Regions from separate parts of the Rhodococcus sp. NPDC056960 genome, predicted to be linked through region 3. Evidence: riboswitches for the same ligand, from Rfam matches in the RefSeq annotation. Region 3 holds a riboswitch; each other region holds the start of a gene.
What was found. Region 3 has a riboswitch for S-adenosylmethionine ahead of ACFTWF_RS09365 (bifunctional o-acetylhomoserine/o-acetylserine sulfhydrylase). Riboswitches for the same ligand answer to the same signal wherever they lie in the genome.
Positions count from the first base shown of each region.

Region 1: linked by a shared signal. The riboswitch ahead of ACFTWF_RS18600 (aminotransferase class V-fold PLP-dependent enzyme) and the one ahead of ACFTWF_RS09365 (bifunctional o-acetylhomoserine/o-acetylserine sulfhydrylase) in region 3 are both predicted to bind S-adenosylmethionine.
Region 2: linked by a shared signal. The riboswitch ahead of ACFTWF_RS06785 (putative leader peptide) and the one ahead of ACFTWF_RS09365 (bifunctional o-acetylhomoserine/o-acetylserine sulfhydrylase) in region 3 are both predicted to bind S-adenosylmethionine.
Region 4: linked by a shared signal. The riboswitch ahead of ACFTWF_RS06745 (putative leader peptide) and the one ahead of ACFTWF_RS09365 (bifunctional o-acetylhomoserine/o-acetylserine sulfhydrylase) in region 3 are both predicted to bind S-adenosylmethionine.

Region 1 covers NZ_JBHURF010000011.1:26,394-33,844, forward strand. The annotation lists gene ACFTWF_RS18575 (RNA polymerase sigma factor) at 1-263, shown strand, start outside; gene ACFTWF_RS18580 (agmatine/peptidylarginine deiminase) at 260-1,285, opposite strand; gene ACFTWF_RS18585 (nitrilase-related carbon-nitrogen hydrolase) at 1,282-2,280, opposite strand; gene ACFTWF_RS18590 (TetR/AcrR family transcriptional regulator) at 2,277-2,900, opposite strand; gene ACFTWF_RS18595 (purine-cytosine permease family protein) at 2,929-4,410, opposite strand; SAM riboswitch class IV at 5,140-5,254, shown strand; gene ACFTWF_RS18600 (aminotransferase class V-fold PLP-dependent enzyme) at 5,306-6,601, shown strand; gene ACFTWF_RS18605 (putative leader peptide) at 6,630-6,698, shown strand; gene ACFTWF_RS18610 (hypothetical protein) at 6,748-7,374, shown strand; gene ACFTWF_RS18615 (flavin reductase family protein) at 7,380-7,451, opposite strand, start outside.
Region 2 covers NZ_JBHURF010000003.1:327,065-334,515, reverse strand. The annotation lists gene ACFTWF_RS06810 (LLM class flavin-dependent oxidoreductase) at 1-366, opposite strand, end outside; gene ACFTWF_RS06805 (dipeptide ABC transporter ATP-binding protein) at 359-2,017, opposite strand; gene ACFTWF_RS06800 (ABC transporter permease) at 2,014-2,934, opposite strand; gene ACFTWF_RS06795 (ABC transporter permease) at 2,927-3,919, opposite strand; gene ACFTWF_RS06790 (ABC transporter substrate-binding protein) at 3,923-5,572, opposite strand; gene ACFTWF_RS06785 (putative leader peptide) at 5,716-5,799, opposite strand; SAM riboswitch class I at 5,804-5,897, opposite strand; gene ACFTWF_RS06780 (NtaA/DmoA family FMN-dependent monooxygenase) at 5,945-7,339, opposite strand; gene ACFTWF_RS06775 (LLM class flavin-dependent oxidoreductase) at 7,355-7,451, opposite strand, start outside.
Region 3 covers NZ_JBHURF010000005.1:55,800-63,250, reverse strand. The annotation lists gene ACFTWF_RS09400 (TDT family transporter) at 1-346, opposite strand, end outside; gene ACFTWF_RS09395 (LysR family transcriptional regulator) at 436-1,356, shown strand; gene ACFTWF_RS09390 (tRNA (cytidine(34)-2'-O)-methyltransferase) at 1,337-1,804, opposite strand; gene ACFTWF_RS09385 (pentapeptide repeat-containing protein) at 1,848-2,453, shown strand; gene ACFTWF_RS09380 (bifunctional methylenetetrahydrofolate dehydrogenase/methenyltetrahydrofolate cyclohydrolase) at 2,487-3,347, shown strand; gene ACFTWF_RS09375 (DUF3017 domain-containing protein) at 3,349-3,633, shown strand; gene ACFTWF_RS09370 (homoserine O-acetyltransferase) at 3,665-4,789, opposite strand; gene ACFTWF_RS09365 (bifunctional o-acetylhomoserine/o-acetylserine sulfhydrylase) at 4,786-6,069, opposite strand; SAM riboswitch class IV at 6,186-6,306, opposite strand; gene ACFTWF_RS09360 (NADP-dependent isocitrate dehydrogenase) at 6,581-7,451, shown strand, end outside.
Region 4 covers NZ_JBHURF010000003.1:317,530-324,719, forward strand. The annotation lists gene ACFTWF_RS06725 (alpha/beta hydrolase) at 1-1,448, shown strand, start outside; gene ACFTWF_RS06730 (LppA family lipoprotein) at 1,445-1,984, shown strand; gene ACFTWF_RS06735 (HAD-IIA family hydrolase) at 2,006-2,791, opposite strand; gene ACFTWF_RS06740 (sulfite exporter TauE/SafE family protein) at 2,868-3,635, opposite strand; SAM riboswitch class I at 3,847-3,943, shown strand; gene ACFTWF_RS06745 (putative leader peptide) at 3,951-4,025, shown strand; gene ACFTWF_RS06750 (amino acid ABC transporter permease) at 4,255-5,163, shown strand; gene ACFTWF_RS06755 (amino acid ABC transporter ATP-binding protein) at 5,160-5,942, shown strand; gene ACFTWF_RS06760 (ABC transporter substrate-binding protein) at 5,994-6,965, shown strand; gene ACFTWF_RS06765 (GNAT family N-acetyltransferase) at 6,977-7,190, shown strand, end outside.

The sequences.
Region 1 (7,451 bases), on a different contig from region 3:
CCGCCGTCCGTCTCAACCGTGCTGTCGCGGTGGGATTCCGGGACGGCCCCGACGCCGGTCTCGCCGCGTTGGACACGCTCGCCGGGAATCCGCGGCTGGCGCGGACGCACGCCCTGCACGCCACCCGTGCCGACCTGCTGCGCAGGGCAGGCCGGCACGCCGAATCGAGCGAGGAGTACCGCACCGCGATCGGGCTGGCGGCGAACGAACCGACCCGTCGTTTCCTCGCCAGGCGACTGGCGGAGGTGGACGGTGCCCGTTAGATCCGCCCGCGCGGCTGGTGCTGGGTGATGCAGTGGATGCCGCCGCCCCGGGCGAAGATCTGCCGTGCGTCCACCGTGACGACGCGGCGTCCGGGATAGACGCTCGACAGGATGTCGCGGGCGACGGCGTCCCCGGGGTCGTCGAAGCCGCACGCGATGACGCCGCCGTTGACGACGAGGTGGTTGATGTAGCTGTAATCGACCCAGCCGTCCTCGTCGCGCAGGACGGTCGGGGCGGGCACGTCGACGATCTTCCACGGCGCACCGGAACGGTCACGACTGTCGGCGAGCGCCTTCCGGATCTCGGCGGTCACCTCGTGGTCGGGATGGGACCGGTCGCGCTGGGAGTGCAGCAGCACCACCCCGGGCGCGGGCAGCGCCGCGACGATGTCGACGTGCCCCTTGGTGCCGAATTTCTCGGAATCCCGCGTCAGACCACGCGGCAGCCAGACGACGTGTTCGGCGCCGATCGTGCGCGCGAGTTCCGCCTCGACACCGGCCGCGTCCAGTTCCGGGTTGCGCAACGGGTCGAGTTGCACCGTCTCGGTGACGAGCACGGTTCCGCGCCCGTCCACCTGGATACCGCCGCCCTCGTTGACCATCGACGACGGGACCGGGCAGGCCCCGGACCACGCCGTGACGGCCGCACCGATCGACCGGTCGTGGTCCCAGGCGGCCCAGTCCTGTTGCCCCCAGCCGTTGAACGTCCAGTCCACGGCACCGAGACAGTTCTCCTCGTCGAGGACGAACGTGGGACCGATGTCGCGCATCCAGGCGTCGTCGAGGGGAGCCTCGACCACGTCGATGTCCGAGGACAGGTACTTCCGGGCGACGTCGCGGTCGGCCGGATCGACAACCATGGTGACCGGTTCGAATTCGGCGACGGCGTGGGCGACGGCGGCCCACGCGGTCCGCGCCTCGTGGGCGCCCGCCTCCGTCGCGGTCATCGACGCCCCGAGGGGCGGGAACGCCATCCACACCCGCTCCTGCGGTTCGGTCTCGCTGGGCATCCGCCAGGTCATGACCGGGTCTCCGCGGCCGCCACCGCCGACGGCAGTCCGTAGGGGTGCTCGTGGTCCACCGGGTCCGTGAGCCGGGTGTACGTGTCGGGCCTGCGGGTGGTGAGGAACGGGAAGAGGTCGAGCCAGTCCTTGCGCTGATCCAGGTCGAGGTCGGCCACCAGGACCGCCTCCTCGTCGCGGGGAGCGGACACGAGCACGCGGCCGTAGGGGTCGGAGATGAACGAGGAACCGTAGAAGTCGATGCCGCCCTCGTTGCCGCAGCGGTTGGGGACCACCATGAATGTGCCACTGGTGATGCCGTTTCCGACGATCACGTGCTGCCAGATCGGCTGGGTGTCGAATGCCGGGAAGCTCGGCTCCGACCCGATGGCGGTGGGGTAGACGAGGATTTCGGCGCCGCCGAGCGAGTACATGCGGGACACCTCGGGGAACCACTCGTCCCAGCACGTCGGCAGTCCGATGGCGGCGCCGTCCAATTCGGCAGGCCGGTAGACGGGGTAGGAGTCGTCGGCGGGACCGCCGCGGAAGTAGGTGTCCTCGTAGTAGCCGGCGCTGACGGGGATGTGCAGCTTGCGGGTCCGGGAGAGCAGTTCGCCGGACGGGGCCACGAGGATGGCGGTGTTGAAGCCGAGACCGTCCGGGCCGTCGGCCTTCTCGTAGAGCGAGGCGTGGACGCAGACCTGGTGGCGGGCGGCAGCGGCGGCCGCGAAACTGTAGGTGGGTCCGGTCGTCAGGTCCTCGGCGTCGCGACCGGGTGTCCCGGTTGCGCGGACGTCGGCGGGGTACTTCGACAGCGTGAGTTCGGGCAGGAACACCACCGCCGCGCCGAGTGCCGCCGCTTCGCCGATCGCGTCGGTCAACGCGGTGCGCAGTGCGTCCGGATCGGCCTGCCAGCGGTGCTGCACCAACCCGACGCGCAGCGGAGTGCGTGTGGATTCCGTGGAGCGTGCGGGGGAGGAGGGTGCGGACGGGGCGGTGATCGTGCGGATGGTCATTGTTCTTCCTTCGGTCTGGTGACGGGGGTGTCGGTGGTGCGGTCGGTGGGCTCGGACATCACGATGTCGATCGCGCCGAGCAGGTGGGAGTGGGCGTCCGCGGTGGTGATCTCCTTGCAGAGCCACCGCCCGGACAGTCCCTCGACGAGGGCGGTCATCGTGACCGCGGTGGGCTGGGGGTCGAGTGAGCGGGAGATCTCGCCGGTGAGTTGCGCCTGCGTGATCGCGTCGGCGATCTCCGCGACCCAGGCCGCGGTGGTCCGTGCGAGTGGCTCCCGCAGGGCCTCCTCGTACACGGCGGAGGCGCGTAATTCGTTCCAGGCCAACGAGTTCTCCACCACCTCCGGGCGGTCCTGGATCTCACCGAGGAGGGAGCGGGTGAGCCGGTCGCGGGCGGAGTCGCCGGACTCCTCGCCTTCGCTGCGGTAGGCGCGGGCGCGGTCGTTGATGTAGTTCAGGGCGGCCTCGAGGAGGCCGATGCGATCCTTGAAGTGGTAGTACAGCAGGCCCGGCGACACGCCTGCGACTTCCGCGACATCGTTGACGCGAAGCCCGCGGATGCCTCGTTGGGCGATGGCCGTTGCGCTGGCCTTCAGAATCGCGTCGCGTCGCTCGCTCATCGGGAAATCTCCTTCGATTCGTGCCGTCTCAGGGTGTCGGCGCCTCGACCGGGGCCACGTGTTCGGGCCACAGTCGCAGCGCGACGAGGTAGCCGGCCACGGCGATGGCCGACGATCCGACAAGACTGACATCGACACCGTGCGCGATGTCGGCAAGGGGCCCCGAGTACAGCGACGTGTCGACGGCGAGAACGCCGAACAGGGATCCGGCCGCCCAGGGGATGACGGCGCGCAGGTTCCATCCGCCGGTGAACCAGTACCGCCCACCCCTATGGCCGAGGTTGAAGACCTGGAGGTCGACGGGGTCGTACCGACCTCGCCGCGCCACCAGGAACCCGGCTACGTTGATCGCCACCCAGGGTGCGGCGAAACCGTTGAGCACCAACGTCATCGCGGTGATGGAATCCACGGCGTCGACCACGAAGACGCCGATGTAGAGCAGTGCGACGGCGAGCGCCGACGTGATCAGGGTGGTGTGCACGCGTCGCAACCGGGGGATCAGCGCTTCCAGGTCGAGCCCGCTGGCGTAGACGTTGAGGACGCCCTGCCCGAGGCCGCCCGCCAGGGCGACGAGGACGATCGGCAGCACGTACCAGCCGGGCGCCTCCGCGACGAGGTCGGCGACGTAGGAGTCGCTGAGGGTGGTGAACGTCGAGGCGGTGAACGACCCGAACGCCGCGGTGAGGAACAGTCCGAAGAAGATGCCGGCCATGGTCGCCGCGACAATGGAACGGTCGGAGAACCGGACGCGGGAGATCCGCCTGCTGTAATCGCCCAGGGTGGGGGCATACGACAGCGGGCCGCCGACGGCCAGCACCACGGCCAGGATCCAGGTGGGCCAGAATCCGCCGAGCAGATAGTCGCCGCCCCCGCCCGCGCCGTGGAAGTGCCCACCGAAGGCGAACACGCCGAGGAGCAGGAGCGCGGCGACGACGGGCAGCACGAACTTCTGGAGCGCGACCACCGTGCCGTGGCCGAACAGCGCGACGGCGACGATTTCGGCGGCGATGATGCCGTAGCCGAGCGCGAGCATGCCGTTGTCGATCGGGGTGCCGAGCAGCCGGTGCGCGGCGGCGATCAGCGCGTCACCCGAGGTCCACACGGCGATCGCCGCGTAGGCGAGGGCGAACAGCAGGGTGAGGCCGGAGCCGATCATCCGCCCGCTGACTCCGAAGTGCGCGCCACTGGACACGGTGTTGTTCGTGCCGGTGCGCGGGCCCAGGAGCGACAGCGGGGCGATGAGGAGGGTGCCGAGCCCGATGCCGACCGCGCTGGCCGCGACCGCGCTGCCGAAACCGAGACCGAATGTGATGGGGAGCCAGCCGAACACGATCACCGAGAACGCCAGATTGCCGCCGAAGAACACGGCGAGCATGTTGAGCGGTCGCGAATCGCGTTCCGATTCGGGGATGTACTCCACGCCGATCGTCTCGACGTGTCCGAAACGGTCCTCCGGTGGGGAGGGGGCGGTGTCGTCGAGGGGCGTCGTCGGGTCGAGATTCGTGGACACTGCGGACCTCACTTTCGGTGGCGGAGGTGACCGTCATCACGTCCTGATGGGTATCGAAGATATTCCAAACTGAAAATTCAGTCAAGACCGGCGAATGGCGTGCGACATCGGCGACGGTGCGGAGTTTGCGCAGCTGACGAGTTCGGGCTGGATATGAGTGTGACCATTCATCTCATGTATTTCTTCGTCATCGGAGTGCCCGTGTCTGCCGCCGACGTCAACCGTCGTTCCGCGAACCGGTCCCGGCTCGCCGCAGCCGGGAGGGCGCCCGGTTCATCTGGCACGGAGGGTGGGCGGTGCGCCGCACAACGTCGTGACGGAACTCGGCGCAGCGTTCGACGGCAGGGGGCAGGACCTCCGGCCGCTCGCGGTCGCGCTGTCTGGGCTGTCGGAGTCCGGTGCCGAATTACTCTACCGGGCAGTGGCTTTGGTGCACGACAGCCGGACGGTACTGGCGACGCGGTCCGAACAGTGTTCGGCGATCGAGGATTTCGGCGCCGACCTGGACGTGCTCGCGGATCGGCTCCGCAGCAGCGACCCCTCCGCCGTCCAGCCGTGGGATTCGAAACCGAAGGCGGACCCGAACAATCTGGACCTCAACCCGATTGCGAATCGGCTGGCCCCGCTCCTCGGGGTGACGCCTCGCCGACGCGAGTTCACCTCTGCGGCCCCGGGCCCTCCCGGCTTTCGGGTTGACAACTGCGCGCCGATCCTGCAATCTTCGAAACAGGTCACGAGTACCAGCGTCAAGCCCCGGCTAGCTGGTCGGCAACCCTCCACCGCGGCGGGGTGCTCCGGGTGACGACCAGGCTGAGGTTCACACCGAACCCGGCAAGCGCGGACTCTGAGAGGGCACCGACCCTGCGACGAGTCCCTGACTACGAGGGATGTCGTGATGACTGCTGTATTGACCGCCGACGTGTGTGTTGCCCCGCTGGCCCAGGTTTCGGGCTCCGACCTGCGGGTTCCGCTGGTGCAGGGGGGCGACTGCACCTACGTCAACTTCGACTACGCCGCCAGCGCCCCTGCCCTGGCGCAGGTCACCGACCGCATCGCGGCGCTGCTGCCCACCTATTCGAGCGTGCACCGCGGCGCCGGCTACGCGTCGCGGATCTCGACCGACTGCTACGAGAAGTCCCGCGACTCCGTTGCCCGGTTCGTCGGTGCGACCGACGACCAGGTGGTGGTGTTCACCCGCAACACGACCGACTCGCTGAATCTGCTCGCCGGATGCGTTCCCGGCAGCACCGTGGTCCTCGACATCGAACACCACGCGAATCTGTTGCCGTGGAAGGGCTCTCGCGTCGTGCGGGCTGCGGACACACTGACCGAGACCGTCCGGCTGCTCGTCGCGGAACTGTGCTCGAAGCCCACCGCCCTGCTCGCGGTGACGGGCGCTTCCAACGTCACCGGTGAAGTGCTGCCGATCGCGGCGCTCGCCGAGGTTGCACATCGTTGCGGTGCAAGGATTCTCGTCGACGCCGCGCAACTCGCGCCGCACCGCCGCATCGACCTCGCGGAATGCGGTGTCGACTATCTCGCGTTCTCCGGGCACAAGCTGTACGCCCCGTTCGGCGCGGGTGTGCTGGTGGGCCGCCGGGACTGGCTCGACGCCGCCGACCCCTACCTCGCGGGCGGCGGAGCGGTGCGCAACGTGACCGTCGAATCCACCCAGTGGGCGCCCGCCCCTGCCCGGCACGAGGCAGGCACCCCCAACGTGCTCGGTGCCGCGGCCCTCGCTGCCGCGTGCGACGCGCTGTCCGCGCTGGACTTCGGCACCGTGGCCGAACACGAGGCCGCGCTCACCGCCCGGCTCCACGACGGACTGGGCTGCGTCGACGGACTGGAGTTCCTGCGGCTGTGGTCGGACGCCCCCGACACGGTCGGAATCGTGACGTTCACGATCGACGGCTTCGAGCCGGGGGAGATCGCCGCCTACCTGTCCGCCGAGCACGGCATCGGAGTGCGCGACGGCCGCTTCTGCGCGCATCCGCTGCTGGGACGCCTCGGGCGGCCCGGCGGCGCCGTCCGGGTGAGTGTCGGGCTCGGCAGTTGCTCGGCAGACGTGGATCGGCTGGTCGAGGCCGTGCGCACCCTGGTCGCCGGTCGTCGGAACTGGGACTACGCCAAGGAGAGCGGACAGTGGAATCCGGTGCCGGAGACCCGGTTTTCGCGGGACGCGCTAGTATGACCCCATGGCATCGCAGGCTGGGAGCACAATGATTGCTCACTGGTGCCGTCGGCATGTCGATCTGTGCCGAACCGCCTCGGGTATGTGTTCGAGCTGACCGTTCTGCCGGCTCCGTTTCATTCACACGTCATTCCCGAGGAACCCCAATGTCTCGAGACAATGCCTTCGTTTCCCGTCCCCTTCGCGTCGCCGTCGAACTGACCGGATCGGGTCACCACCCGGCGGCCGAGGGCGCCGTGGGCACGCGGCCCGTCAACGGCGCCGACTACTGGGTGGACCTGACCGCCGATTCGACGGATCAGCTCGACCTCACATCGTTCCCGCCGAACGTCGTCCGGATCCGGGCGTCCGATCTGCGTGAGGCGCAGCAGCAACGCGCACGGATCCGCGCCGAACTCGTCGCGGACGGCCGGAACCCCGACGGCGTCACCGTCCTGGTGGACCTCGAGGTGCTCATCGCCACCGAAGCCCGTGCGGCGCGCAAGGAACTCGCCCTCCTCGACAGCGCGCTGGAGACCCCGCGTGAACCAGTGTCGCTGCAGTACATCGGAACTCCGGTGGGTCTGGCCGGGCTCATCGCCGACATCCAGGCGGCTGGCGTCGCCGACGGTGTGACGCTGCTGCCGCTGTCGCTGCCGAGGGTTCTGGAACAGCTCGTCGACGGCACCCTTCCGTGGCTGGAGGAACGTGGCCTCGTCACGTCCGCCGACGCCGTCGACGAAGCGCTGCGTCGCTTCGACCTGCCCCGCCGCGAGCGGGTGCTCGCTTCCTGATCCGGTCAGTTGCCGTTGTTCGTCGAACTCAGCGGCGTGGGCCGGTAGTACCGGCCCTCGTGGTAGAGCAGGGGAGC
Region 2 (7,451 bases), on a different contig from region 3:
CCCCGCGCGCCCCCGTGATGCGTGGTCGAGGCTCGCGATCGCCTTCGAGACGTGGAACGGTTCGGTGTGGGTGACGGTCACCGTGGGAACCAGGCCGATGCGGTCGGTGGCGGCGACGGCGCGTGCCGCGATCGCCACCGCGTCCAGGTGCCCGCGCTGCTCGGCGTGCCCCGTCGTCGCGATCGCGAAGGAATCGCCGAGGAACGCGAGATCCACCCCGGCCGCGTCGGCCTGCCCGAGCAGCCCGGTCCAGTATCCGGCGGTGAAGAGGTCCTCGGCGCGCGAGTCCGGGCGCCGCCAGGACTGCGGATGAATTCCCGTGCCGTACAGATCGACGGCGACGAGTGGGGAGCGTGGCTCAGGCATGAATCGATTCCTTCGGCTGCGGGGAACGGGGGCGCACGACGGATCGTCCCGGGATCGCGTCGAGCAACTGCCGGGTGTAGTCGTGGCGGGGTTTGTCGAAAATTTCTGCCGCGGTACCGAATTCGACGATCTGACCGGAACGCATCACCGCGACCGTGTCGCTGATCTGCCGGACCACGGCGAGGTCGTGCGAGATGAAGAGATAGCTCAGGCCGAGGTCCCGCTGCAGATCGTCGAGCAGACCCAGGATCTGCGCCTGCACCGAGACGTCCAGGGCCGACACCGGTTCGTCGAGCACCACGAGTTCGGGATGCAGGGCCAGCGCCCGGGCGATGGCGACTCGCTGACGTTGCCCACCGGACAGTTCGGCGGGCCTGCGGCCCAGGAAGGTGCGGGGCAGCGCGACCTGGTCGAGCAGTTCGGCTACCCGCGCCGCTCGTTCGGTCCTGGTTCCGACACCGAACGCACCGAGGGGTTCCGCCACGATGTCCGAGACGGCCAGTTTCGGGTCGAGCGAGGCGTACGGGTTCTGGTACACGATCTGCACCCGCCTGCGCAGGGCACGCAGCGCGCCGCCACGCAGGGTGGTGACGTCCCGGCCGTCGAACTCGACGCGTCCCGCGGTGGCGGTCTCCAGCCGGATGGCGATCCGCGCCACCGTGGACTTCCCCGACCCGGATTCCCCGACCAGCGACAGGGTGCGTCCCCGCGGGACGTCGAACGACACGTCCCGCACGGCGTCGATGGCCGTGCGCCGGTCGATCCGGAATGTCCGGGACACCCCGCTCACGCGCAGCAGGACGTCGGGGGCGACTCCGCCGTCGTGGTCGTCGAGCCGGGGTCCCCGCTCCACGGAGAGGCTGGGTGCGGCGGCCAGCAGGGTGCGGGTGTACTCGTGCTGCGGGTTCTCGAGGATCTCGCGGGCGGGCCCCGACTCCACCACCTCCCCCTGGCTCATCACCACGATCCGGTCGGCCCGGTCCGCGGCGACGCCCAGGTCGTGGGTGATCAGCAGGACCGCGGTGCCGGATTCGGCGATCCGTGCGTCGAGGTGATCCAGAATCCGGCGCTGGACGGTGACGTCGAGCGCGCTGGTCGGCTCGTCCGCGATCACGAGTTCGGGGCTGCACGCCAGCGCGATCCCGATCAGGACACGCTGCCGTTGCCCGCCCGACAGGTCCTGTGGGTACTGCCGCGCCCGCACGTCCGGGTTGTCGATCCCGGCCTCGGCGAGGATGCGCACCGCCTCGAGTTCGGCGGTCCGCCGGTCGGCGAGTCCGTGGATCCGCAGTACCTCCGCCACCTGCGCCCCGACCCGCTGGACGGGGTTGAGGGAGGTCGTCGGGTCCTGTGGGACGAGGCCGATTCGGGCGCCGCGGATCCGGCCCAGCGCGCGCTCGGACTGCGTGTCGAGGCGTTCGCCGTCGAACGTGACGGTGCCGCCGACGGTGCGGCCGTTGCCGCCGAGCAGTCCGAGGATCGCATGCGCCGTGGTGGATTTCCCGGAGCCGGACTCGCCGACCACCGCCACTACCTCGCCCCGGCCGACCGTCAGGTCGACGCCGTTCACGGCCACGACGGGATCGCTCACACTGCCGTACGCCACCCGGAGTCCGGAGACCTGCAGCAGCGGGATGTCGTTCGCGCTCATCGCACTTCCCTCCGTTCGAGTGCATGTCCGAGCCGGTGCGCCGATAGCACGACGGCCACGATCACGACCCCGGGAAGGGTCGTCATCCACCACGCGGTGGCGAGGTAGTTCCTGCCCTCCGAGATCAGCGAGCCCCACTCCGGGGTGGGCGGCACCGCGCCGAACCCGAGGAAGCTCAGCGACGACACGGCGAGCACCGCCATGCCGAACTCGACGGCGGCGAGCGCCACGACGGGCGCGTACGAGTTGCGCAGCACGTGCCGACGCAGGACCGTGTGCCAGCGGACGCCCGACGCGAACGCCGCCTCGACGTACAGCGACCTGCGGACGCGCAGCACCTCCGACCGCATTACCCGGGCGAAGTTCGCGATCAGCGACACTCCGACGGCGACGGCCACGTTGACCGTGCCGAACCCCAGCGCCGTCACCAGCGCGAGCGAGAGCAGCAGCGCGGGGATCGACAGGAGGACGTCGACGATTCGCATGAGCACGGCGTCCAGCGCGCCGCCGACCGCGCCGGACAGCAGACCGATCAGCGAACCGACGGCCAATGCGATTCCCACTGCCAGCAGCGTTGCGGTCAGGGACAATCCGGCTCCGTGGACGACTCGGGTGTACACGTCGCGTCCGATGTTGTCGGTGCCGAACCAGTGTGCGGCGCTGGGCGCCTGCAGTTTCCGGGCGGGTACCCCGACCAACGGGTCACCGCTCGCGAACACCGACGGCGCCACCGCGAATCCGACGGCGAGCAGGAGCACGGCCGCCGCGACGACCGGCACGACAGTGTGCCGCAGCCATGCAGGCACGCCGAGTGCGCGACGGTGTGTCCCCGGCGTGATCGGGGGCGGAGGTTGTTGCGGGGCGGGGTCGAAACCCTCGGCCTCGTCGAGGAGTTCCCGGGTGAGGATGTCAGACATGAACCTTCTCCTCCAGATCAGCGCGGTCGTCGGCGGCGTGGCGGCTTCGCCTGCCCTCGACGATCCGGGGATCGATCAGCGGGTAGAGCAGATCGACCGCGAGATTGACGAGGACGTAGACGAGGGAACTCAGCACCACGATCCCCTGGACCACGGGTATGTCCTGCGCCATCACCGACGTCTGTGTGAGCCGCCCGACGCCGGCCCGCGAGAACACCGTCTCCACGACGACCGATCCGGCCAGCAGATTGCCCACGAGCACACCGGCGATGGTGAAGGCGGGAATGCTCGACAGCCGCAGCGCGTGCCGCGTCTGGATTCGCCGGCGCGACGCGCCCTTCGCCCGCGCGGCCTCGATGAACGGCTGCCGCCACGTGGTCTGCAGACTCGCCGCGAGCACCTGGGCGATCACCGCGCCGGTCGGCAATGCCAGCGTCACCGCGGGGAGCACCAGAGCGGCGACCCCCTGGTCTCCGAACGCTGGGAAGGCCTTCAGCCGGAACGAGAACAGCTGCAGCAGAATCAGACCCACCCAGAACGTCGGCACCGCGACACCGAGCGGCGGCAGCGAGAACAGCAGGTTTCGCAGCCACCGGATGCCTGTGTAGGTGGCGAGGAACGCGACGGACGTCCCGAACGCCACGGCGAGGACGAGCGCCGCGAAGGCCAGCGCGAGCGTGCTGGGCAGCGCGTTCCCGATCGCCTCGGTCACCGATTGCCCGGTGGCGATGGAGTACCCGAAGTCGCCGCGCACGGCATGGCTCAGCGAGTTCCAGTACTGCACCCACACCGGCTGGTCCAGGCCGTACCGCGCCTGCAGTTCCGCGACGGCGGCCGCGTCGACCGTGGTTCCTGTGGACGCCGAGTCGACGGCGATGCTCACCGGGTCGGACGGCAGCAGGAACAGCACGGCGAACGACACGGTGAACGTCGCCCACAGCACGGCGACCGCCTGCAGAACCCGGAGTCCGAGGTAGCGAATCATGGCTCAGCGTCCGCTGATCCAGGTGTCGAAGAACTGGAGCCGGGCCGAGGCCTCGAACTTCAGGTTCTGCACGGTCGGGCCCGCGCCGATCGCCTGCGACAGCTCCACCGTCGGGATCCACAGACCGTTGCCCAGCACCTGCTGCTGGGCGTCGGCGAGGAGTGCGCTCCGCTCGGCGGTGTCGGTGGTGGCCAGCTGCTTCGCCAGCACGTCGTCGAGCGCGGGAATCGCGTTCCGGCTGTTCAGGTTGCGACCCTCGAGACCGAACTGGGTGCGCAGGATGTCACCGTCGGCGCGAGTGCTGTTGTAGTAGGTGGCGTCGAAGTCCTTCGAATTCTGGCGGGCGGTGGCTTCCGGGGTGGACACGAGGTCCAGTTGCAGATCGACGCCCACCTCCTTCAGCTGCTGCTGCACCAGTTCGAGGATGGCCTGGTTGCCGGCGAACACCGAACTGAACAGAACCGGGAAACCGAGCTTCTGGCCACCCTTCTCGCGGATGCCGTCGGCGCCGGGCATCCAGCCGGCCTGATCCAGAATCGATTTCGCCTTTTCCGGGTCGTACGTCACGTCCGGCAGGGCGACGTATCCCGGGGTGCGGCTCGCCAGCGTGCCGGTGGCGGGCTTGAAATTGGGGCCGAGCACGGTGTCGACCAGTTCCTGCCGGTTGATCGCCGGGACCAGCGCGCTGCGGACGACGGGGTCGACGAGCGGTCCGCGGGTCACGTTGGGCTGGAAGCCGAACGGGGTCCCGGGATTCGACGTGGTGAGCACCCGTCCGCCCGCGCCCTCGATCTGCGGGGCGTCCTGCGGCAACGCGTCGCTGATCGCGTCCAGCTGTCCCGAGGACAGGCTGCCCGTGCGGACACCGGATTCGGGGACGACGCTGAACTCGATGGTGTCCAGGTAGGCCTCGCCGTCGTGGCCGAACACGTCGGAGCCCCAGTCGTATCCGGCACGCTTGGCCAGGGTGACGGATTTGTCCTGCTGGTAGTCGGCGTATGTGAACGGTCCGGTACCCGAGATGTCGCCGGTGCAACGCTCTTCGGCGGACTTCGCGACGGAACTGTCGGACAGGATGCCGAGCTGCGGGGTGGACGACGCCTGCAGGAACTGCGCGTTGGGTGCGGCGAAGTCGACCTGCGCGGTCAGCGGGTCGACGACGGTGGTGCCGGTGTACCCGGTGAGATAGCTGGCGGCCAGTGCGGCCTTGGCCCCGGTGAGGGTGTTGACGACGGCGTCGAGGTTCTTCTTCACCGAGTCCGCGGTGAAAGGTGTTCCGTCGCTGAACGTCACTCCGTCCTTCAGGTGGAACGTGAAGGAGGACGCGTCGGCGTCGGTGTCCCAGCTCTCGGCCAGCCACGGCTTCAGTTCGCCCGTCTCCGGGTCCTGATCGGTGAGCGAGTCCACCACCTGACGAGCCACGTAGATCGTCTGGTTCGTGCCCGACTGTGCGGGGTCTGCGCACGTGGGTGCCTGGGACAGGCCGTAGCGGAGGGTGCCGCCGGGCTGCGGCGGTCCCGCATCCGCCGCGGTGGAACTGCCGGAACCGCCACCGCACGCGGTGAGCGCCGTGGCCAGCACGGCGGCGGCGCCGATTCCCGCGGCGATGCGGGCACCGCCGCGGGAGGACGAGGACAAAGGTACTGAGGGCACCGAGAACTCCGTGATCTCGAAGAAGTGCCGTGCGCGCTGCCCGTCGTAGGGGCAGCGCTCACGCGCACAGGAAGGTGAAAGGCACCGGATCCGAGGCGGATGCGGTGTGACGAACCGGAACCCCGAGGTGGCGGGGTGGCGGGTCAGCTGAAACAGATGGAGGTGGACAGCCGGCAGAGATCGACGTGCAGGCGCCCCCAGGCGCTCACGAAGCCTTCGGTCAACATGGTTCCTCCATCGATCCCGGCGGTAGCACCCGCACCCGCAGGACGGGGGGTTGCTGCGACGTCAACGAGCCAGGTCTCTCGGTCGCTCTGGATGGTCGTTACCGAGTGTAAGAGATCGTCGGTCGCCGCGCCACACGGGCCCCGGCTACCCGGTGGCCTGCCGGGGTGGAAGCTCCCGCCGCGACAGCGGGGGCCGGAGACCGAGGTGCTCGCGCAGGGTCGAACCTTCGTATTCCGTTCGGTACGAACCACGCTCCTGCAATTCGGGTACCAGCAGGTCGACGATGTCGTCGAGTCCGGTGGGCACCAGGTACGGCGAAATATTGAAGCCGTCCGTCGCTCCGCTGCGCACCCAGCGGGTGAGTTCGTCGGCGACCTGATCGGGTGTGCCGGCGAAACCGGAACGCTGGGTGGTGGCGATCGCGACCTGGCGCAGCGACAGGTTCTGCGCCTCGGCCAGGGCACGCCATTCCCGCGCGATGGCGAGCGGATCCTTCCCGTCTCGCGCCGCCCCGCGGGTGACGGAGATCGGTGCTGGGACCGGATCGAATTCGGGCAGTGGACCGTCGGGGTCCCGATCGGACAGGTCGCGACCCCACACCTGCCCGACCAGCGACAGAGCCGTCTGGCCGGTGTACTGGCCTTCGAGGACCCAGCGGACCTTCTCCTCGACCTCGGATGCCGTCTCCGCGAGCACGATCTGCGTGCCCGGCAGAATCTTCACGTCGTCCTCGGGGCGTCCGGCACGGCGCAGTCTCGCCCGGATGTCCTCGGCGAAGGCGAGCGCGTCGTCGAAATGAGTTCCGTGCCGGGAGAAGATCACCTCGGCGCGGCCGGCCGCGAAGTCGCGGCCCGCCGGGGAGTCGCCGGCCTGGAAGATGACGGGGTGGCCCTGGGCACTGCGCGGCAGGGTCGGGGTGATCGCGACGTCGAATTGCGACGTCCGGCGCGTCACCTGCTGCACTCCGTCCGGGGCCACCCACGTCGGCGCGTCGGTGCTCGTCGCGACCGCGTCGTCGGCCCACGCATCCCAGATCGCGCGAGCGGTGTCGAGGAACTGGCCGGCCCTCTCGTACCGGTCCAAGTGGTCGAGGAAGCCGCCGCGGCGGAAGTTCTCGCCGGTCCAGGCATTGTCCGTGGTGACGGCGTTCCAGCCGGCCCGGCCACCGGACAGCAGGTCCAGCCCGGACAGCCGCCGGGCGAGGTCGGCAGGCTCGTTGTAGGTGGTGTTCTGGGTGGCCACCAACCCGATGTGCCGGGTGATGCCGGCAAGCGCCGCGAGTTGGGTGATCGCGTCCGGGCGGCCGACGATGTCGAGATCGAGGATCTTGCCGCCCTGTTCCCGCAGGCGCAGGCCCTCACCGAGGAAGAAGGCGTCGAACAGGCCCCGCTCGGCGGTCAGGGCGACCCGACGGAACGTCTCGAAGTCGATCTGCGAACCGCTCGACGGGTCCGACCAGATGGTGGTGTGGTTGACACCCTGGAAGAAGACACCGAAATGCACCTGGGCGCCGGGTCTGGCGTACGAATTGTCGGTCATGGTCTCCACAACCTTTCAGCGAGAGGAGTCTTCGAGGCGCTCCGCCCGGAAGCGGTTGACGGGACGGTCGAGGCCGAGCGTGCCGCGCAGGGTCGCACCGGGAACGGGACGG
Region 3 (7,451 bases):
CGAGCGCGGTCCCGATCGTCCACAGGATGGCCGCGACGGCGACGGCGGCACCGCCGAGCAGTTCGTGGCCCGCCGATCCGGTGGCGGCACCGACGGTCAGTACAGCCATCGCCACCGCGCCGTAGAACGGGAACATCGTGTGGCTCCGGGCGTCCGCGAGGGCGTCGTAGCGGCGAAGAATCCAGTGCCGCGCGAGTGCGGTCGTCAGCCCGGTGAGCAGCGTCACGGCGATCAGCCAGAAGATCTCGGCGACCGTGCGGGCCACGAGAACGTCGGCGGGAAAAGCCGCGGCGACGACTGCGACGATGCCGGTGCCCATCACTGCTGCGAACCAATTCGGGGTCATACCAGAAGCCTGCCGCGGCATCGTCGTGGCCGGTAGAAGGCTTGTCGTTGAATGCCCACAAATCGCGTTTGTGGGACTAGCCTTGGGTTGTGCCGCTGTCTCCCCGTGTCCCCGAACTCGGTGCCCTCGACGTCCTGCTGTCCGTCGAGCGGCTCGGGAGCATGGGCGCGGCGGGCCGCGAACACGGGCTCAGCCAGCAGGCCGTCAGTGCACGTGTGCGGTCCGCCGAGCGCCAGTTCGGCATCAAGGTGTTCAGTCGCGGCGCGAGCGGGGTGCGACCCACGTCGGAGGGCGCCTTGATCCTGGAATGGGCGAGCCACATCCTCGCCACGGCCGAGGAACTGGCGTCCGGGGTCGCCGCCCTGCGCGGCGAGCGGCAAGCCGGACTGACGGTGGCGGCCAGCATGACGATCGCCGAGTACCTGGTCCCCGGATGGACCGTCGCGATGCGGCGCAAGTACCCGAACGTGGTGACCAACGTGCGGTTGCTGAACTCGTCGGAGGTGACCGCACGGGTGCTGTCCGGTGAGGCGGATCTCGGTTTCGTCGAGGGCCCGGACATTCCGGCGGGACTGCAGGTGCGGGAGATCGGCCGCGACCATCTGGTGGTCGTGGTGCCGCCGGAGCACGAATGGGTGCGCCGGTCACCGATTCCGGTGTCCGAACTCGCCGCGACGCCGATGATCCAGCGGGAGTCCGGTTCCGGAACACGCACCACGCTGGAGAACGCGGTGCCGCAGTGTGTCCCGCCGTTGCTGGAGTTGACGTCGTGCACGGCCGTGAAGGCGGCGGTCGTCGCGGGCAATGCGCCGGCGGTGCTGTCGTCCCTCGCGGTGGCCGCCGATCTGACGGACGGCCGCCTGGCCTCCGTTCAGGTGGAGGGGCTGAGCATGCCGCGCCGCCTGTCCGCGGTGTGGGATCCGGTGCGCGGGGTGCAGGGCGCCGCACGCGACTTCCTGGACATCGCCCTCGGTGCCGGCGCGGCCGCGGTTACCGGGCCGCGCCGCTGAATCCGTGCTGGCGCCACGCCTCGTAGGTGACGAGGGCGGCGGCGTTGGACAGGTTCAGGGAGCGCCGGCCGGGCAGCATCGGGATGCGGAGCCGCTCCGTGACGTGCGGGTCGGCCAGCACCTCCGCGGACAGTCCGGTGGGTTCCGGGCCGAACAGCAGGACGTCGCCGGGCTGGTACGCGATGTCGGCGTACGAGACGGTGGCGTGGGCGGTGAACGCGTACACCCGCTCCGGCCGCATCGCAGCCCAGGCCGCCTCGAGGTTCTCGTGCACGGTCACCGACGCCAGGTCGTGGTAGTCGAGCCCGGCTCGTTTGAGTTTCGGTTCGGACAGGTCGAATCCGAGTGGGCCCACCAGGTGCAGTTCGCAACCGGTGCCCGCCACCATGCGGATGGCGTTGCCGGTGTTGGGTGGGATTCGGGGTTCGTGGAACATCACTCGGAACACCCGCACAGCTTAGGGCCCCACCGCGGCGCGGCATGATGGACGCATGGATCCGGTGGAAGAAGTGGTGGGTGAGGATTACGGCGACGCCCGGCTCCCCGCGCAGAACTGGCAGCGACGGCACTACACGAAATGCAATTTCCGCGACGCCGACTTGAGTGAACTCCGCACCGAGTCGGTGATCTTCACCGACTGCGATTTCACCGGGGCAGACCTCGCCGAGTCGCATCACGTGGGTACGGCGTTCCGGTCCTGTTCGTTCACGAGAACGACGCTGTGGCACAGCGAGTTCCGCAACTGCAGCTTCCTCGGATCGGAATTCGACCACTGCAGGCTGCGCCCGATGGTGTTCGACGAATGCGACTTCACGCTCGTGTCGCTCGGCGGCGCGGACCTGCGCGGACTCGATCTCACGGACTGCCGGTTCCGGGAAGCCAACCTCGTCCGCACCGACCTCCGGCGGGCCGTGCTCCGCTCGGCGGACCTGCTCGGCGCCCGCACCGGTGGCGCGAAATTCGACGGTGCCGACCTGCGTGGAGCCCACGTCGACGCGAACCTGTGGACGGCGGCCTCACTGGACAAGGCGCAGATCGAACTCACCCAGGCCATCGCCTACGCGACAGCCAACGGCCTCATGGTGGAACCGACCTGACGCGGGTCTGGCGAACCTGAGAGAATGGGGCACGTGACTGCAACGATCCTCGATGGCAAGGCGACCCGCGACGAAATCTTCGAAGACCTGAAGGTGCGGGTGAGCGCCCTGAAGGACAAGGGCATCACGCCCGGTCTCGGCACCGTTCTGGTGGGCGACGACCCGGGGTCGGCCGCCTACGTGCGCGGCAAGCACAACGACTGCGCCAAGGTCGGGATCACCTCGATCCGCCGCGATCTGCCCGGCGACATCACGCAGGACAAGCTCGACGCCACCATCGACGAGCTCAACGCGAATCCGGACTGCACCGGATACATCGTGCAGCTCCCCGTGCCGAAGCAGCTCGACGAGAACGCCGCCCTCGAGCGCATCGACCCCGACAAGGACGCCGACGGCCTGCACCCGGTCAACCTGGGCCGGCTGGTGCTCGGCAAGGAAGCGCCGCTGCCGTGCACGCCGCGCGGAATCCTGCACCTGCTGCGCCGCTACGAGGTGCCGATCGCGGGCGCGAACGTCGTCGTGGTCGGCCGCGGAATCACGGTCGGCCGGCCGATCGGTCTGCTGTTCACCCGGCGCAGCGAAAACGCCACCGTCACCCTCTGTCACACCAAGACGCGGGATCTCGCCGCCGAGGTGCGCCGCGCCGACATCGTGATCGCGGCGGCCGGTGTCCCCGGGCTGGTGACGGCCGACATGGTCAAGCCCGGCGCGGCGGTACTCGACGTGGGTGTGAGCCGCACCGAGGACGGACTGCGCGGCGACGTGGCGGCGGACGTCGCCGAGGTCGCCGGTTTCCTGTCGCCGAACCCCGGTGGTGTCGGACCGCTCACCCGGGCCTTCCTGCTGACCAACGTCGTGGAGCGGGCCGAGCGTGTCGCAGCGTCTCTCGGCTGAGATGGCCGACTGGGGGCAGTTCGCGAAGAAGAACCTGCCGATGCTGGCAGTCCTCGTCGTCATCGTGGTGGCCGTCGGGTTCGTGCTCGCGGATCGGTGGCGGCGAGGAGCCTTCGTGTTCGGCGTCGCCACCCTCCTGGCGGCGGTCTTCCGGTTGACGATGCCGTCGGAGCGGGTGGGGCTGCTCGCGGTGCGCAGCAAGCCTTTCGACGTGGGCGCACTCGTGGCCGTCGGCGGCGCGATCGTGTGGCTGGCCGTGTCGATCGACCCGCTCGGCACCGACTAGCGGTCCGAGCGGGCGTCGTCCCGCGCCGGGGTCAGCGCCCGGCGCGTGCCAGCTGCATCGTTTCGGACAGCAGCTTCGCGACCGCCGCGGCCTCGGTGAGGAACCCGTCGTGGCCGTCCCGTGAATTGAGGACCCGCAGGCCGTCGCACGTGGGGATGTCGTCGGCCAGATCCTCCTGCAGGCGGATCGGGTAGAGGCGGTCGGAGTCGACTCCGCCGACGATCACGGGTGCGGTGATCGTGCTCAGTGCGGCGGCGATACCACCGCGACCGCGGCCCACGTCGTGGCGGTTCATGGCCTCCGACAGGAGTACATAGGTGCCCGGATCGAACCGGCCGACCAGCTTGTCCGCCTGGTGCTGGAGGTAGCTCTCGACGGAGTACCGTCCGCCGCGCCACGGGTCCTCGTCGTCCTGCGGAGAGTTCGCGAACCGGGAGTCGAGCTCGCTCTCGGTGCGGTACGTGAGGTGCGCGATCCGCCGGGCGATGCGCAATCCGGAGCGCGGGATCCGGCCGGTGCCGTGGTAGTCGCCGCCCTGCCAGTCGGGGTCGCTGGTGATGGCCTCGATCTGGGTGGTCTGCGTGCCGATCTGGTCGGCGGTCGCGCGGGCGCCGACGGCGAGGACGAGCGCGGACGCGATCCGGTCCGGGTAGGTCACGGCCCACTCGAGTGCGCGCATTCCGCCCATCGAACCACCGACGACGGACGCCAGCTTCTCGATGCCCAGCAGGTCGGTGAACTTCTTCTCGGCGGCGATCTGGTCGCGGATGGAGATCTCCGGGAAGCGGCTGCCCCACGGGCGACCGTCCTCGGCGATCGAACCGGGACCGGTGGTGCCGCGGCAGCCACCCAGGACGTTGGTGGCGACGACACACCACTCGTCGGTGTCGATCGGCGCGCCGGGCCCGACCATTCCCGTCCACCAGCCGGGGGAGGGGTGCTCGTCGGTGACGGGTCCGGTGACGTGGGAGTCACCGGTGAGGGCGTGCTCGACGAGCACCACGTTGTCCCGGTTCGGGGACAGCTCACCCCACCGCTGCACGGCGAGCGTCACCGAGGGGAGGACCTCTCCGCTCTCGAGTTCGAGGGGGCCGATGTCCAGGGTGCCGAGACGTCCGTCCGCCACGGGCAGGTTCTGTATTGCGCTCACTGTCAAGATGCCGCCGCCGTAAGTCCGGTCTCGATATCGGCGATGATGTCGTCGATCCCTTCGATGCCGACAGCCAGCCGGACCAGTCCGGGAGTGACGCCGCTCGCGGCCTGCTCCTCGGGGGTCAGCTGGGAGTGCGTGGTGGACGCCGGGTGGATCACCAGTGACCGGACGTCGCCGATGTTCGCGACGTGGCTGTGCAGGGTGAGCGCGTTGACGAACTTCTTGCCCGCGTCGATGCCGCCGGCGAGCTCGAACGTCACGATGGCGCCCGCGCCTCTCGGGGCGATCTGCTTCGCCCGCTCGTGCCAGGGCGAGGACGTGAGCCCGGCGTATCCGACGGATACGACATCCGGCCGGGCGTCGAGGTACTCGGCGACCGCGGTCGCGTTCGACACGTGGCGTTCCATGCGCAGGCTGAGGGTCTCGAGGCCCTGCGCGATGAGGAACGCGTTGAACGGGGAGACCGCCGAGCCGAGGTCGCGCAGCAGCTGCACGCGTGCCTTGAGGGCGAACGCGGGCGGTCCGAGTTCGGAGAAGACGACACCGTGGTAGCTCGGGTCGGGCGTGGTGAAGTTGCTGTGGCGGCCCTGGGTCCAGTCGAACGTGCCGCCGTCGACGATGACCCCGGCGATCGCGGTGCCGTGCCCGCCGAGGTACTTGGTGGCGGAGTGCACCACGATGTCCGCGCCGTGCTCGAGGGGTCGGATCAGGTAGGGGGTGGCCACCGTGTTGTCGACGATCAGCGGGATGCCGTGCTGATGCGCGACCCCGGAGATGCCGGGCAGGTCGAGGACGTCGTTGCGCGGGTTGGAGATGGTCTCGCCGTAGAACGCCTTCGTGTTGGGGCGGACGGCGGCGCGCCACTGCTCGAGGTCGTCGGGGTCGTCGACGAACGAGACCTCGATGCCGAGCTTGGGCAGCGAGTAGTGGAAGAGGTTGTACGTGCCGCCGTAGAGCCGCGGGCTGGAGACGATGTGGTCGCCGGCCTCGGCGAGGTTCAGGATCGCGAACGTCTCGGCGGCCTGACCCGACGCGAGCAGAAGCGCGGCGACGCCGCCTTCGAGGGCCGCGATGCGCTGCTCGACCGCGTCCTGCGTGGGGTTCATGATGCGGGTGTAGATGTTGCCCGGTTCGGCCAGACCGAACAGCGCGGCAGCGTGATCGGTGCTGTCGAACGTGTACGAGGTGGTCTGGTAGATCGGCAGCGCCCGCGCCTTGGTGGTCGCGTCGGACGTCTGCCCGGCGTGGATCTGCTTGGTCTCGAACGACCAGTTCTCGGTCATGTGCTGTCTACTCCAGTGGTCTGACGAGGCGCGGACGACGAGCTGTCCGTTCGCGCGCAGGGCTTGTCTGGGGTCTATCTACGACAACAACAACACATCATGAACCTCCGATGTCGGACCCGCGCTTGTCACCCGACTGTTGTATGAATCAGGGAACCAGGTCATCACCCGGGGCACCCCACCGCGGTGGAGGGTTGCCGGCCAGCTAGCCGGGGCTCGTTGCTGGCACTCATGACCTGTGGTGAATCTTAGCGGCTGGGGTCGAACGACCGGAAACGGCACCGATCAGGGCCACGAGCAGGCAAAAGTTACCCGTCGGTAGGGGTGGCTTCCGGCGCCCCGTGGGTTGCGGGCCCGGCGCATAGCAGTACGCTTGTCTTGTTAAAGCGCGGTCTCCCAGGGGCCGCTGTGACCGTCTACGTTTGATAAGCGAACCGTTCGCGGACCCACTCAGGAAGTGCGCCCGCAACCGTGTAACCAGGGAATCTTCCTAGGAGGACGCGAAGCACCCATGTCCAAGATCAAGGTTGAGGGCACCGTCGTCGAACTCGACGGCGACGAGATGACACGCATCATCTGGCAGTTCATCAAAGACAAGCTGATCCATCCTTACCTGGATGTGAATCTGGAGTACTACGACCTCGGCATCGAGTACCGGGACGAGACCGACGACCAGGTGACCGTCGACGCCGCCAACGCGATCAAGAAGCACGGCGTCGGCGTCAAGTGCGCGACCATCACCCCGGACGAGGCGCGCGTCGAGGAGTTCGGCCTCAAGAAGATGTGGCGGTCGCCCAACGGCACGATCCGCAACATCCTCGGTGGCACGATCTTCCGCGCGCCGATCATCATCTCCAACGTTCCGCGATTGGTTCCGGGCTGGACCAAGCCGATCATCATCGGCCGTCACGCCTTCGGTGACCAGTACCGCGCCACCGACTTCAAGGTCCCCGGTCCCGGCAAGGTGATGATCACCTACACGCCCGAGGACGGCAGCGAGCCGATCGAGCACGAACTGGTGAACTTCCCCGAGGGCGGCGGCGTCGTCCAGGGTCAGTACAACTTCACCAAGTCCATCGAGGACTTCGCGCGCGCCTCGCTCAACTACGGCCTGCAGCAGAACTACCCGGTGTACCTGTCGACGAAGAACACCATCCTCAAGGCGTACGACGGCGCGTTCAAGGACATCTTCCAGCACGTCTACGAGACCGAATTCAAGCCGGAGTTCGACGCGGCGGGCCTCACCTACGAGCACCGCCTCATCGACGACATGGTCGCGTCGGCGCTCAAGTGGGAGGGCGGCTACGTCTGGGCCTGCAAGAACTACGACGGCGACGTCCAGTCCGACACCGTCGCGCAGGGCTTCGGTTCGCTGGGTCTCA
Region 4 (7,190 bases), on a different contig from region 3:
CCGTCGTCGAGAGGTTGGCCCGTGAGTTGGTCGACGCGGTCACGCATCTGAAGGCCGAACTCGACTGCCTCCGAGACACGGCGGCCGCCCACGGAATGGTCTTGTCCGACAGCGGGGACGTCGCCGGTCAGCCCGTCGACGGCTCGGCGGTGGCGCTGCGTGAAGAAGTCCGCGCCGCCGCCCGGGCGCTGATACTCCAGACGGAGGACCTCGTCGCCGACGCGGCCGCTGCCCTGACACGGGCCGCGGACGGCGAACTCGACCCCGGCGCGGCGGGCCCGGCCGGTCCCGAACTGTCCGCCCCGGCGCCGCCGCCGGACGGCTCCCCACCGGACAACCGCGCGTACTGGGAGGCCCTGCCCCCGTCCCAGCGCCGCGAAGTGATCGATCGGCATCCCGAGTGGGTCGGCAACCGTGACGGCATCCCCTCGGCAGTACGGCACGAAGCGAACGTGAGCCGGTTCGACGACGAGCGGTCGCGCTGGGAGGCCGAGCGCGACCGGCTCCGGGACAGGTTGGGCCACAACATGTTCGGAGGAGCGTTCACCGACGACGACGCGGCCCTGTGGTACACCGAGCAGAAGTTGCGGGATCTGGACGACCTCGAGCGGCTCGTGCGCGATCACCCGGACGGACGGCTGATGCTCCTCGACCTGCAGTCGGGTGAGCGGACGATGGCCGCGTTCGCGCTCGGCGACCCGGACACCGCCGACCACATCTCGGTCACCACTCCGGGCATCGACACGACGATGGCGTCACTGCGCGGGATGACCGACGAGGCACAGGCCCTGAAGGCCGAGACCGAACGGCAGTTGGACCTGGCCGGCCACACGGGCGACACGGTGTCCACGATTGCGTGGCTGGGGTATCAGCCGCCGACCACCATCGGTCCGGGCAATTACGACGTGCCGTTCCTCGACCAGAATCTCGGCCGCGGATGGCTCCTCGACTCCTGGCAGTCCGACCGCGCGACCGCGGGCGCCCCGAAACTCGCATCCTTCTACGAGGGCCTCGACGTCGCCTCGCAGAAGCCCGACCCGCACATCACCGCGCTCGGTCATTCGTACGGTTCGTACACCCAGGGCCTCGCGTTGCAGGATCCGGGCCCGGGACAACCCGTCGACGACGCCGTGTTCTACGGCTCGCCCGGGTTCCACGCGAACGACGAATCGGACCTCGGGCTGGCTCGAGGCCACGGATTCGTGATGCGCGCGCACGACGACCCCATCAGCATGGTCGACGGGTTCGGCCGGCTCGGACCCGATCCCGTGCAGACCGACCTCGAACAACTGTCGGTGCGTGAGGCGACGACACCCGACGGAGTGCGGCGGGAAGACGCCAACGGGCACAGCGAATATCCGCGGTCCAGCGGCGACGGCACCATGCGGACGTCCGGGTACAACATGGCCGTGATCGTGGCGGGTCTGCCGGACCTGGCGGTCCGGTGACGGTCCGGGGCGGATGGACAGCGAAGACGGTCGCCGTGATCGGCGCGGCGATCCTGACGAGCGGATGTGGTGGCGTGACCGACAACCCGTACAACTTCGGCGACGACGAGATCGCGGCGGCGGCCGAGAGCCTGAGCGTCCGGCCCTCGCTCGCGGCCACCGAGCGGCAGGTCACCGACGCGGTAGTCCGGATCGGCGAGGCCGCCGCCGCGATTGCCCCCGGCACGCAATGGCGGTGGCACCGGGAACGCAGCCAGGGCGGGGGATGCCCGGGACCGTACGCGTACACGGACGGGCTCTCCGTCACCACGCAGGCGTTGCTGTCCGACCTCCCGATCGGCGACACCGAATGGCCGGCGGTGCTGGCCGCGGCACGTGCGATCGCCGCCGAGGCCGGAATGAGCCGACTCCACGTTCACGTCGACCGGCCCGGACACCACGACGTCACGTTGTCCAGCGACGACGGGAACCGGATCACCTTAGGGACATCCGAGGCGGCGTCGATCCGGGGCATCACCGGCTGCCGCCGGTCGTGAGTACTTGTTAACGTCCGGCGGTTAAGAAGTACTCACGGGCGGCGAAGCCGCAAAGGGATCCGACGTGCGGCCGACGAGATCGGCGACGGATTTGAGGACCGCGGTGGGGCGGTAGGGGAACAGTTCCACCGAATCGCGCGTCGAGATGCCGGTGAGTACGAGGATGGTCTGCAACCCGGCCTCGAGGCCGCAGACGATGTCGGTGTCCATGCGGTCGCCGATCATCAGCGTGTTCGCGGAGTGCGCGCCGATGGCGCGGAGCGCCGAGCGCATCATGAGCGCGTTCGGCTTGCCCACGTAGTACGGGTCGCGACCGGTGGCCCGGCTGATCAGTGCCGCAACGGATCCCGTGGCCGGAAGCGAACCCTCCCGTGAGGGTCCGGTGGGGTCGGGGTTGGTGGCGATGAAGCGAGCGCCCCTCTCCACCAGACGAATTGCGGTGGTGATGGCCTCGAACGAGTAGGTGCGGGTCTCGCCCAGAACCACGTAGTCGGGGTCGTTCTCGGTGAGGACGTACCCGATGTCGTGCAACGCGGTGGTGAGCCCCGATTCGCCCACGACGTACGCGCTGCCGCCCGGACGCTGGTTCGCGAGGAATGTCGCGGTGGCCAGCGCAGAAGTCCAGATCGATTCCTCGGGAATGTCCAGGCCGGTGCGGAGAAGTCGGGCGCGGAGATCGCGTGGCGTCCGGATCGAATTGTTGGTCAGGACGATGAAGGGGGTGCCGGATTCGCGGAGTTCGGCCAGGAACAGGTCGGCTCCGGGAACCAGGTGCTCTTCGTGGACGAGGACGCCGTCCATGTCCATCAGGTATGTCCAGCCCGGGTGCTCTACTTCGTTGCTCACCGACCCAGTATGAGGGAGCGGGAGGAGGCATGCGCGACTATGCGAGCAGCCGGAACAGTCCGATGAGGCCGACGACGACGATGGTTCCCCGTAGCGCGGTCGGCGACAGCCGGCGACCGTAACGGGCGCCGAGGACACCGCCGAGCAGCGAGCCGACCGCGATGAGGCCGGCGGCCGCCCAGCTGATCCGGTCGAAGGCCACGAGCGTGTACGCGGTCGCGGCCACGACGTTGACGATCAGCGACAGCAGGTTCTTCGCGCCGTTCATCCGCTGCAGGCTCTCGGGCAGGATCGCGCCCATCACCCCCATCAGGAGGATGCCCTGCGCGGCGGTGAAGTATCCGCCGTACACGCCCACGGCGAACGTGCCCGCAGTGAGCAGGCCGAGGCGCGTCGCGCTCAGGCCCGCCTCGTGGCTGCCCCGCTGCTTGGCCCACGCCTGGATCCTCGGTTGCAGCACCACCAGGATCAGGGCGAGGATCAGCAGCACCGGGACGACGAGTTCGAACACCGTCTCGGGTAGATGCAGCAGCAACCACGAGCCGAGAATTGCACCGGTCAGCGACGCCGGGATCTGCCATCGCAGCCGCGGTCCCTGCCCGGCCAGCTCTCGCCGGTATCCCCACGTGCCGGACACGCCGCCGGCCACCAGACCGATGGCGTTCGACATCGTCGCCGTCACCGGGGGGAACCCGAAGGCGACCAGGGTGGGGAAGGTGATGAGCGTGCCGCTGCCGACGATGGCGTTGATCGCGCCGGCGCCGACACCGGCTACCAGGATTGCGATGACTTCGAGTGGTGTCACCGAGGCGACGTTACAAGGGCCCGCGGCGGCCGGGCAGCCGGGTCGCACGACCGCGGCGATGCACCGCTCCGCGGCTGATTCAACCGCAATCCCCGGCAGATGTCAGCACTTCTGCGCACGGTGATTCTTGGTTCCTCCGAAACCATTTCCCCTGTGTTGCAGGGGAATACCTCGTGTTGACGGCGTGCGGGAAGGCGGCTAGTGTTCGCTTCAACCATCCAGAGCGACCGAGAGACCTGGCTCGTTGACGTCGCAGCAACCCTTCCGAATCTTTCGGGTGCGGGTGCTACCGCCGGGATCGATGGAAGGCAGCACATGAACTACCTCGCGCGCCCAGCATGGCGCAGACGGCACATCGACCTGTGCCGGACCACTTCCTGCCACTGTTGACGATCTCTCGCACCACGCTCACCAGGCGCGACGCCCGGTGAGCATCTGACGCGCGCCCGCAGAAGGCGGTAGACGCGCGCCTCGACTCGTCCCGCTCCAGGTGAAAGGCCGCCTCAGTGATGTCTGTTCCAAGTGGTGAGCGAACGTGAGCGCCCCCGTCCGGGCGCGATCGGCCGCACCCCTCGATTCCGCACCCTCCGGCGACGGTGACCGGCCCGAGGACGCGGCACTGGAAGTCGCGCGGAGGTGGCATCCGTGGCGGTGGGTCGTCAGCGTCGTCGTCCTGGTGCTGCTCGCGCAGTTCGTCCACGGTCTCGCCACCAACCCGGGGTGGGACTGGGCGACGTTCGCCAAGTACTTCACCGCCGGTTCCGTGCTGCAGGCGCTGTGGATGACGGTGAAGCTGACGCTGTGGGGGACGGTCCTCGGGTTCGCGCTCGGTGTGGTGCTGGCGGTCAGCCGCCTGTCGCACAACCCGGTACTGCAGGTGATCGCCTGGGTGTACATCTGGGCGTTCCGGTCGATCCCGCTGATCGTGCAGTTGCTGTTCTGGTTCAACATCACGTACCTGTATCAGACTCTGTCGCTGGGCATTCCGTTCGGACCCGGCTTCTTCACGTTCGAGGTCAACGGCGTCATCAGCGGCTTCACCGCCGCCGTTATCGGACTGGCCCTGCATCAGGCCGCGTATTCCGCCGAGATCATCCGCTCCGGCATCATCTCGGTGGACCACGGGCAGATCGAGGCGGCGCAATCGTTGGGCATACCCCGCCGGCGCCAGTTCTTCAAGATCGTTCTGCCCCAGGCCATGCGTGGCATCCTCCCGAACGCCGCGAACGAGGTGATCAGCCTGTTCAAGGGCACCTCGATCGTGTCGACGATGGCGATCGCCGAACTGTTCTACCAGGTACAGGTGATCTTCGGTAGGAACGGCCGCGTCGTGCCACTGCTGATGGTCGCGACGATCTGGTACATCATCCTGACCACGCTGTTGTCGATCGGCCAGTACTACGTCGAGCGGCACTATGCACGCGGATCGGCTCGGGCACTGCCACCGACCCCGTGGCAGAAGGTCACCCGGAAGTTCGCCGAGATCCGCGATGCCGGTGTCTCCGTACCGAGAGGTGCCACGAAATGACGGTCGACGCCCAGCCGGCGGAGTTCGCCGTGGAGGTGCGCGGAGTGCACAAGTCCTTCGGTGCACTCGACGTCCTGCAGGGCGTGGACCTGCTGGTCCGGAAGGGAGAGGTGACGGTGATCCTGGGCCCGTCGGGCTCCGGCAAGTCCACGCTGCTGCGCACCCTGAATCACCTGGAGAAGGTCGACCGGGGCACCATTCGCATCGACGGTGACCTGATCGGGTACCGGCGCAAGGGCGGCAAACTGCACGAACTGCGTGAGCGCGAGATCCTGAAGCAGCGGTCCCGGATCGGATTCGTGTTCCAGAACTTCAACCTGTTCCCGCATCTCACGGTGCTGGAGAACGTGATCGAGGCGCCGGTGTCGGCGCAGGGCCGTGACCGGGCCGCGGTCGAGGTGGAGGCGAAGGCACTCCTGGAGCGGGTCGGGGTGGGCGACAAGGCCCACGAGTACCCGCGACAACTGTCCGGCGGACAGCAGCAGCGGGTGGCGATCGCCCGGGCTCTCGCGCTGCGTCCGGCGGTGATCCTGTTCGACGAGCCCACCTCCGCGCTCGACCCCGAACTGGTCGGCGAGGTGCTGGCCGTCATCAAGCAACTGGCACGCGACGGCGCCACCCTCGTCATCGTCACCCACGAGGTGGGCTTCGCCCGCGAGGTCGCCGACACCGCCGTGTTCATGGACGCCGGCGTCGTCGTGGAACAGGGCCCGCCCGCACAGGTCATCGACAACCCGCAGCACGACCGCACCACGGCATTCCTCTCCCGAGTTCTCTGATTCACCACACCTGTTCCCCACACGATCGGTGTGGATCCCCGAAAGGCACACATGTCCACCGCACGGTTCCGTACGAAGATCCTGGCCTCGACCCTCACCACCGTCGCGCTGCTCGCCGCCGCGTGCGGGGGCGGCGACGTCGAGGACGAGGGATCGGGGCCGACCTCGGCCGCCGGCTACAACCTCACCGCCGACCAGAATCGCATCACCACCGACGAGGTCGACTCGATCGCCGCGAAGGTTCCCCAGCAGATCCGCGACCGCGGGACGCTCGTCGTGACGGGCAGCGCCGGTTCGGCCCCGCCCCTGCGGTTCTACGCCGACGACGACAAGACGCTCATCGGCACGGAGACCGACTTCGCGTACCTGATCGGTGACGTCCTCGGATTGAAGGTCGATCTGCAGGCCGCCGACTGGGCGCAGAACTTCGTCCGGATCGACTCGGGGGAGGCCGACGCCTTCATCTCCAACGTCACCGTTACGGAGGAGCGGAAGGAGAAGTACGACTTCTCGACGTACCGCCTCGACACGGTCGCGTTCGAGACGAAGAAGGGCAGCGGCATCCAGATCAAGGAGCCCAAGGACGTCGCGGGCCTGAAGATCGCGGTCTCCTCCGGCACCAATCAGGAAGCACTGCTGGTGAAGTGGAGCGAGCAGAACGTCGCGGCGGGGCTCGAACCCACCGACATCACCTACTACCAGAACACCACCGACTACTACCTGCCTCTCGCGTCGGGCCGGATCGACGCGTACTTCGGCCCCAACCCGTCCTCGTCGTTCCACGTCGCGCAGGCCGGGGAGACCGAGATCGCCGGAACCTTCTCCGGTGCGGGCGATGCGCTCCAGGGTGAGATCGCCGTGCTCACGAAGAAGGACAACGGGCTGATCACCGCCGTCAACGAGGCCATCAACCACATCATCGAGAACGGCACGTACGCACAGGTTCTCGATCGCTGGAACATCGCGAACGAGGCGGTCGACACGTCGATCGTCAACCCGCCCGGTCTTCCCAAGACCAGCTGACAGGAGGAACAGTGACCGAGAGGACCGACTCCGTGCAGGCCGTGTTCGTCGACCAGACGGATCCACTGGCCGCGCCGCTGCTCGACGAACTGGCGATCGAATACAGCACCCGGTACGGGCGCACCCGCGACGAGATCTACGAGGACCTCACCACCTATCCGGCGGAGGAGTTCGCCGCGCCGGGCGGCGCACTGCTCGTGCTCGTCGAGAACGGGACGCCGCTGG